2 regions of the Curtobacterium herbarum genome follow, and region 2 is predicted to be linked to the other one. Evidence: predicted binding sites of a transcription regulator. Region 2 holds the regulator's gene; the other holds the start of a gene.
The links. Region 2 encodes HspR, which represses chaperone genes until heat shock. Its sites were predicted from a motif close to AAGTTGAGTCNNNNNGACTCAACTT; they were not measured.
Positions count from the first base shown of each region.

Region 1 (4,405 bases), 520 kb from region 2:
TGTGCGCTGGGGGACTCCTGCGCGTACAGCACCCACTCGTCGGCTCGACCGTCGCGGTGCCACCACATCGCGTGGTCGAGACTCGCGAGCTTGACTCCGGGGGTGCCCCAGGCCATCCCGTGCCGACGCATGATCGGCTCGAGGAGCGACAGGTCGCTCGCGTACGCGAGGACCGCGCGGTGCAGGGCCGGGTCGTCCGGCAGGTCACGTTCGACGCGGAACCACACCGCCTGGTGTGCGACCCGCGCGCCCTGCACGTCGACGTAGACCGAGCCCTCGACGTGCCGCATGTCGATCGACCGTTCCGCCCAGGCCTGCGCCGTCGGGTGGTCGATGGACGCGAGCACGGACGCAGCCGACGGCAGTGACTCCGGGTCCGGCACGTCCGCGGGGAACGGGTCCTGGTGTTCGGCACCGACGTCGGGCGTCTGGAAGGACGCGATCATCGAGAAGATCGGGACGCCGTTCTGGTACGCCTGCGCCCGACGCGTCGCGAAGGACCGGCCGTCGTGGATCCGCTCGACGCCGAACGTGATCGGCACGTCGATGGCCCCGGGCCGCAGGAAGTAGCCGTGGACCGAGTGGATGGCGCGTCCCTCGATGGTGGTCTGCGCGGCGACGATGCACTGCGCGAGGACCTGCCCGCCGAACACACGGCCGCCGGGGGACCAGTGGCTCGCTCCGGTGAGGATGGTCTCCCGGGTGCTCGCTCCGGTGTCCTCGAGCTGCAGGGTGGAGAGGAAGTCGGGTTCGCGGTTCACCAGCCCAGTGTACGAACGCGCGGCGAGCGAGCGAGTGCGGGCACGGCTCACGATCGTGCCGGGCGTGGGTGCCGGGCAGGGATTCCGCTCGCGGGGTCGATGAGGTCGACCGCTGGCCCGTCCTCGTCGTCGAGGGGGTCGGGCGGTCCCGTGACGTCGGCTCCGACGAGCTCGGCGAGGCTCGGCGAGTTCCGGAGCAGGCTCCAGACGGACACGGCGACGAGCGCTCCGCCGACGCTCGCGAGCCAGGGGACGACGACGTGCGACCAGACATCGGGTGACGCGAGCCAGACGACGTGGTTGGCGATCGTCGAACCGGTGAGGCCGAGCAGCAGACCGAGACCGGGTCGGAGGCTCGGACCGGCGAGCAGGCCGGCGACGACGAGGACGGACAGCAGGGCGTTGAGCAGGTGCGGCATGAGCAGGCAGGCGGGGTGCGACAGGCAGGAAGGCAGGAAGGTAGGCAGCCAGGTGGCTGGGCGGAGCAAGGAACAGACCGACGGGCCGGCCCGGGATCGGGCCGACCCGTCGGTCGGGGGAACGGTAAGGGTCTGTCTCGCGCTGCGGTCGGTCCGACCGCCAGCGGGTCAGCTGCTGGCGGCAGCCTGCTCGACCGCGAGTGTCTCGGCGCCACCGCCCGTGCTGATGGCGATCTTGCGCGGCTTCGAGGACTCCTGCACCGGGATCGTGACGCTCAGCACGCCGTTGTCGTAGTGGGCGGCGATGCGCTCGACGTCCAGGCCGTCGCCGAGTGTCAGCTGTCGGACGAACGAGCCCGGCTGCCGTTCGCGGGTGAGCCACTGCGCACCCTCGGGGGCGCCGAGCGTCCGCTCTGCCCGGATCGTGAGCACGGAGCCGTCGACGTCGATGTCGACCGAACCCGGGTCGACACCGGGCAGGTCGACGTCCATCACGTAGTGGTCGCCCGCGCGGTACAGGTCCATCGGCATCGAGCGGGGGCCGGTGCCGGCTCCGGCGAGGAGGGACCCGGCGAGACGGTCGAACTCGCGGAACGGATCGAAGTTCATGGCCATCTGACATCAACTCCTTCTCTGAGTGGTTCGCAGTTGAGTCGCCGTGACTCAACTGCGACCTGTTTTAGCACTCGAACCCGGAGAGTGCCAAAAGACTGCTCAGAGGACGCCGAGAGCGCAGCCAGCGAGCCTGCGAACGGTCGCGGCTAGGATCGATGGCGACATGAGCAGCTCGTTCACCCTTCCCGACGCCGCTTCGCTCGGCGACCTCCGCACCTACCTCGGGCGGGCCGCTCGGATCGAGGACGGGTCGGTCCGCCTGATCGCCGACTCCGGCGTCCTGGCGGTCTACACCGCGATCCTCTACCCGCTCGGACTGCTCGACGAGCTGCCGACCGTGCTCGGGCTCCGGACGTTCGCACTGACCCAGCCGGAGCACATCGACGTCGTCGTACCGCTGCGCTCGTTCCAGGAACGGCTGCGTCTGCTCGCCGAGGCGCAGGACGCCGCGGACGTCGACAGCGCCGACCCGACACGGGCCACGCCGATCGAGGTCGAGCTGCCCCTCGAGGTCCACACCGTCACCTGGGCCGCGATCTCACCGCCTCGCGGGGGATGGGCACCGTTGTCGGACGTCTCCGCCGAGCTCCTGCACCGTGCAGCGCGGCAGGGCATCGACGAGGTCGCGGCCGCGGTGCCGGCGAGCTCGGGGGAGTCCATCGTCCGACGCGTCCGCTCGGAGGTGTGGGGTCGACCGATCGCTGGCGTCGAGCACCTGCCCGCCGGCGCGGGCTTCGCTGCCGAGAGCCTCGGCTTCCTGGGCACCGAACCGGTCCGGCTGTTCGAGACCGGTCCGTGGAGTCGACTGACGACCTCGCGGGGGCACGTGCTCGTCAAGCGTCGAGCCTGGACCCTGGGCTCCTAGCCCCGACCGTCGACCGGAGCTCGTCGACCGAGCCCGGCGCCGGGTCCACCAGCCCGCCAGCAGGCACGCGTGGTTCGCTCGGGGTCATGCACGTCTTCCTCACCGGTGCGTCCGGGTACATCGGCTCGGCCGTCCTCCGCGCACTCATCGCCCGTGGCCACACCGTCACCGCCGTCCTCCGATCGGGCGAGAAGGCGGCCCGTGCCCGTGAGGCCGGCGCCACCGCGGTCGTCGGCGACCTGGCCGACCAGGAGCTCGTCGCCCGGCTCGCGCGGGAGGCCGACGCCGTCGTCCACACCGCCTCGGCCGAGGACGTCGACCCTGGTTTCACCGCGACGGTCCTCGAGACGCTCGACGGGACCGAGAAGCCGTTCGTCCACACCGGGGGGATCTTCACCTTCGGCGCGTCCGGCGACATCACCGAGGACACACCGATCGCACCGCCGGCACTCACGGCGTGGCGGACGGCCAACGAGGCTCACGTCCGCGCGAGCACCGTCCGCACCACCGTCGTCGCGCCCGGCATCGTCCACGGACACGGCGCGGGCATCCCGACGATGTTCGTCCCCGACGGTGATGCACCGGTCCGTCTGGTCGGTGACGGCACGCAGCGCTGGACGACCGTGCACGTGGACGACCTGGCCGAGCTCTACGTCCTCGCGGTCGAGCGCGGTGACCAGGACGGGTACCTGGTCGCAGCGTCCGGCCACAACCCGACGGTCCGCGACCTCGCCCAGGCCGGTGTCGAGGGGCAGCCCGGTGTCGAGGGGCAGGCCGATGCCCGCGCCGCCGTGGTCGCCGAGTCCGTCGACGAATCACGCCAGCGCCTCGGCACGGACTTCGCCGACGCCCTGCTGCTCGACCAGGCGGCGACCGGTGCGCACGCTCGCGGCCTCGGGTGGCAGCCGTCGCGCCCGACCCTGGTCGAGGAACTCCGGAGCGGCTACCGCGCCGACTGACGCGGACGCGCCAGCCGACGCGGACGCGCCGCCCCACGCGGACGCGCCGCCCGTCGCGGACGCGCCGCTCGTCGCGGACGCGCCGCTCGACGCGGACGCGCGAGCACGGCACGGCACGGCACGCGAGAGCACGATGCATCCACAGCGTGGCGCGCGACCAGACGACGGACGGGAGGCCCGTGGCGGACCCGCCACGGGCCTCCCGTCCGTCGTCTGTGGCCAGACCACACCGACCGACGCCGACCTCAGTCGAACGAGTTCGTCATCGCGTGGGCCGCACGGTCGAGGTAGCCCCACAGCTCGGCCTCGTCGAGCGGGGCGAGGTCGAGCGACTCGACCGCGTCGTGCATGTGCTGGAGCCAGTGCTCGCGCGCCTCGGGCGTGATCCGGAAGGGGTTGTGCCGCATCCGCAGCCGGGGGTGCCCGCGGTGCTCGCTGTACGTCGACGGCCCGCCCCAGTACTGCTGGAGGAACTGCGAGAGGCGCCAGATCGCGCCCTCGAGGTCTTCGGCCGGGTACATCGGCCAGATCACCTCGTCCTGCTGCACACCCTCGTAGAAGCGACGCACCAGGCGGTCGAAGGTCGGTGCGCCACCGATCCGGTCGAAGAGCGAGCCGCTCGCCGCCGCACCACCGAGCCCGACGCGGAGCGTGACGGGCTGCGCCGGTACGGCGCCACCCACACCCGCGTCCCCGGCCGGCGGGCCGATCGGCAGTGACGGTCCGGTCATGGTGAGTCCTCGTGGTCGGTGCTGGGTTCGTCCCCGGTGCGGATGGCCCGCCCGA
Region 1 is NZ_JAFBBT010000001.1:2,499,769-2,504,173, reverse strand. Features, by position in the region: gene JOD51_RS11905 (acyl-CoA thioesterase) at 1-761, opposite strand, end outside; gene JOD51_RS11900 (hypothetical protein) at 809-1,180, opposite strand; gene JOD51_RS11895 (Hsp20/alpha crystallin family protein) at 1,349-1,795, opposite strand; gene JOD51_RS11890 (DUF8185 domain-containing protein) at 1,959-2,660, shown strand; gene JOD51_RS11885 (NAD-dependent epimerase/dehydratase family protein) at 2,747-3,619, shown strand; gene JOD51_RS11880 (globin) at 3,865-4,350, opposite strand; gene JOD51_RS11875 (mechanosensitive ion channel family protein) at 4,347-4,405, opposite strand, start outside.
Region 1: a site for HspR is predicted at 1,826-1,850, ahead of JOD51_RS11895 (Hsp20/alpha crystallin family protein). Genes of this name have one in related genera too.

Region 2 (4,405 bases):
GCGAAGCCAGCGAGCGTCGCAACCAGGCTGAGCAGCTCGCGTACTCGATCGAGAAGCTCATCAAGGAGAACGACGAGAAGCTCCCCGCGGACGTCAAGTCCGAGGTGCAGGCCGACGTCGACGCGCTGAAGTCCGCCCTCGCGGGTGAGGACGACGACGCCGTGAAGACCGCCTTCGACAAGCTGAACGAGTCGCAGGGAAAGCTCGGCCAGGCCATCTACGCCCAGGACCAGTCCGCTGGCGCAGCCGGTCCGGACGCCGGCGCCGACGGCCAGCCCGCCGGTGACGACGAGGACATCGTCGACGCCGAGGTCGTGGACGACGAGGACGACAAGGACAAGAAGTAACCGATGGCTGACCCGAACAACGACACCGGCAACGTCGACGACGCCCAGGACCCGCAGGTCGAGGGCGACGCCACCAACGCGACCGAGCCCGAGGACCTGATCGAGGCCGAGGGTCCCGACGTCGAGGTCCCGGTCGACGCTCCCCCCGCCGGCGGCCCCGCCGACGACCTCAGCCCGGAGGACGAAGCCCTCCTCGCCGATGCCGCCTCCGGCATCGCCGAGGACCGGCTCTCGCCGTCCGACCGCGACCTGGTCGCGGAGATGCGGACGGACATGCTCCGTGCGCAGGCCGAACTGGTGAACTTCCGGAAGCGCGTCGAGCGTGACCGGGACGCCAACCGCGAGGTCGTCATCGCCGAGGTCGTCCGGGCACTGCTCCCCGCCCTCGACGACCTGAACCGTGCCGAGGCACACGGTGACCTGACGGACGGTCCGATGCACGTGATCGCGCAGAAGATCCGCGGCGGGTTCGACCGGTTCAAGCTCGTGCAGATCGGCGAGAAGGGCGAGTCCTTCGACCCGAACGTGCACGAGGCCATCGTCCAGCTGCCCACGCCGGGCGCCACCAGCCAGACCGTGGCGGACGTCGTGGAGCCGGGCTACAAGCTCGGCGACCGCGTCATCCGTGCCGCCAAGGTCGCGGTGGCGGTCCCGGCCTGAGCGCCGGCGACGGAAGAAGGGAGGTGAGCCGTGGCCAGTCAGGACTGGTTCGACAAGGACTTCTACGCCGTGCTCGGGGTGTCGAAGGACGCATCCGAAGCTGAGCTCAAGAAGACCTACCGGAAGCTCGCGCGGCAGTACCACCCGGACTCCAACCCGGGTGACGCAGCCGCCGAGGCGAAGTTCAAGGAACTCAGCGAGGCGTACTCCGTGCTCTCCGACAAGGAGCAGCGTGCCGAGTACGACCAGGTCCGCGCCATGGGCTCCGGCGCCCGCTTCACCGCGGGTGGTCCGGGTGGCCAGGGCGGCTTCGAGGACGTCTTCGGCGGCATGTTCGGCGGCGGCCAGGGCGGCGGCGGACAGCGCGTCCGCTTCGGTCAGGGCGGCGGCGGTGCCGGCGGCTTCGAGGACATCCTCGGCGGCATGTTCGGCGGCGGCGGCTTCGGCCAGAACACCGGCGGCTTCCGCGGCTTCGGTGGTCCGACGAAGGGGCGCGACGTCACCGCGACGACGACCCTGGACTTCGCCACCGCGATCGCCGGCGACACCGTCAAGCTCGCGCAGGGGAACGGCCGGCAGGTGAACGTCCGCATCCCCGCGGGCGTCGCCGACGGCCAGAAGATCCGGCTGCGTGGGCGCGGCGAGCCGAGCCCCGACGGCGGTGAAGCCGGTGACCTCGTGGTCGCCGTCACCGTCCGGAAGCACCCGGTGTTCGAGCGCGACGGGCTGAACCTGCGGATCGACGTCCCCGTGACGTTCGTCGAGGCGGCACTCGGCGCGACGATCGAGGTCCCGACGCTCGGCGGTCCGACCGTCAAGCTGCGCGTCGCCCCGGGCACACCGTCCGGGCGCGTCCTGCGCGTCAAGGGCCGCGGGGTCACGACCAAGAACGGCACCGGCGACCTGCTCGCCACCGTCCAGGTCGCGGTCCCGTCCCACCTGTCGGACAAGGCACGCGAGGCGCTCGACGCCCTCGCGGCCGCCCTGCCCGACGAGGACCCCCGCGAGGACATCCTCGCCAAGGCACGCGGCTAGCGTCGCGTCCCTCCCGGCCGGGAGGCACGGTGCGGCTCCGTCAGGAACCGGCACCGAGCCTCCCGGCCGGCCCCCCACACCGACACCTGCGAGACCCGACGGAAGGAGCGCTCGATGGCCGATCTGGACGAGCACTCGCCCGTCTTCGCGATCGCGGTCGCCGCGGAGCTCGCGGAGATGCACCCGCAGACGCTCCGGCAGTACGACCGCCTCGGGCTGGTCGTCCCCGGCCGGACCCGCGGTGGATCCCGCCGGTACTCGATGCGGGACATCACCCAGCTCCGGGAGATCGCCCGGCTCGGCTCGGAGGGGGTGTCCCTGGAGGGCATCCGCCGGGTGCTCGAGCTCGAGAACGAGAACTCACTGCTGCGGGCACGTGTCCGCGACCTCGAACGCGCCCTCGCCGACCAGCTCATCAGCCGGCCGGGCGCCCGGGTGTTCGCGGCGACCGCGACCGGCGCCGCCGTCTCCCTCCGCGCCGGTGCCCGACCGCAGCGCAACAACGCCGTGGTGCTCTACCGCCCGCAGCGCTGACCGTTCCCGCTGACCGCATCGCGGCTCAGGGGGCCGTGTCGTCGTCGAAGAGCGCGTCGAAGTCGCCGCTGACCGAGCTGCACGGCGGCACCGGACGCACGCCCTCGGCCGGGCCGGACGCTGCACCCGCGACGCGACCGCACCGCACCTGTCGTCGCAGCCGGACGACGACGCCCTGGAGGCACGCCTCACACACGCCCGCACCCGGCGTCGTCGTCCCGGTCCGGATCAGGACCTGCCGGGTCCGGCAGCAGGTGCGCTGACCAGGTCGCCCGCTCGGCCAGTCGGCCGTCGCGGACATCGACCGCCACGCGCAGGGCGATGAGGCTGTTCCGGATGTCCGGCCACGGCAGGGCCGACTGCAGGTCACGGTGCCGGAGCCGGAACACCAGCCCGTCGAGCGAGCCGCGGAGCGCCGCCGTCACCATGGGGTTCCGACACTCGTCGATGAAGGTGCGGTAGATCGGCGTCGCGGCGTCCGCAGCGGGCTGCCACGACGGCGCCTCGAGACAGTCGAGCAGCACGCCGAGCCGCCGGAAGACCGCACTGCGACTCCGCTCACCGAGCCGTGGCACCGTGATGCGGACGACACCGCCGAACAGCAGCCCGAGGGCCTGCAGGGCCGGGACGACGTCCTCCTGCGCCGGCACCGCCACCCGCGTGTAGCGGTTCGGTCGGAGCTCGACCAGCCCGAGGTGCGCCAGGTCTGCCAAGGCCTCGCGGACCGGCGTGCGCGAACACCCGAGACGCGTGGCGAGCTCCTGGTCGTCGAGGCGCTCCCCGGGCTCGAGCGATCCGCCCATGATCTCGGTGCGGAGGCGGTCACGTGCGATGTCGCGCAGCAGCGGCCTGGTGTCGTGTCGTGGCGGGAACATCGGCCCTCTCGCTGCTCAGTCGGGCCCGGACCGTCCGGGATCTCCGAGCGTAGGGTGCAGAACGGTCTGTGTCGCGTGTGACATACCACCGGACCCGGCAGTGCGCCTGCGCACCGGCCCTGCCCGGCTACCCTCAGCAGGTGCCGTCATTCGACTTCGCGGACCACTTCCGCCGCTCCCCTGCCGACCGTGGGCCCGACCTGATGACCATCGACGGCACCGACCGGTTCCTGCTCGACGAGGCGCCGCACGTCCACGGCGACGCACTCCGGCAGCCCGGCGAGGTCGCCGTCGTCGACGACCGGTACGGGGTGCTGACCCTCGGGCTGCTGTCCCTGCACGGAGCCGACGGCATCCGCGTCGTGCAGGACTCCCTGACGAGCGAACGGGCACTCGGTGCTGCCGCCGGCACGTTCGGACGCCGCGGGTTCACGCATCCCCGGAGCCTCGAGGACGCCTTCCGGAACGTCCGGCTCGTCCTGCTCCGCCTGCCGAAGTCGAACGACCGGCTCGACGAGATCGCGCGGGCCGTCGCACGCTGGGCCGCCCCCGACGTGGTGCTGCTCTGCGGTGGCGTGAACAAGCACATGACGCTGTCCCAGAACGACGTCCTGCGCCGGTACTTCGGTGACGTCACGGCGTCCCGCGGCCGGGGCAAGAGCCGACTGCTCGTGGCGCAGGACCCCCTCGCCGCAGCCGCCGCCCGCGCCGCCGTCACCGCCCCGTGGCCCCGACGGGTACACCTCGACGAACTCGGCATGACGATCGTCGCGCACGGCGGGGTGTTCGCCGGCGCCTCGCTCGACCTCGGCACGCGGGTGCTGCTCGAGGCGATGGACGACGCGGTGCCGTCGGCCCGGACCGCCGTGGACCTCGGCAGCGGCAACGGCGTCATCGCGGTCGAGCTCGCACGTCGACGACCGGCGATCCGGGTGATCGCGACCGACGTCACCT
Region 2 is NZ_JAFBBT010000001.1:3,023,693-3,028,097, forward strand. Features, by position in the region: gene dnaK (molecular chaperone DnaK) at 1-347, shown strand, start outside; gene JOD51_RS14380 (nucleotide exchange factor GrpE) at 351-1,007, shown strand; gene JOD51_RS17410 (DnaJ C-terminal domain-containing protein) at 1,038-2,042, shown strand; gene JOD51_RS14390 (heat shock protein transcriptional repressor HspR) at 2,157-2,576, shown strand; gene JOD51_RS14395 (GntR family transcriptional regulator) at 2,765-3,451, opposite strand; gene JOD51_RS14400 (class I SAM-dependent methyltransferase) at 3,592-4,405, shown strand, end outside.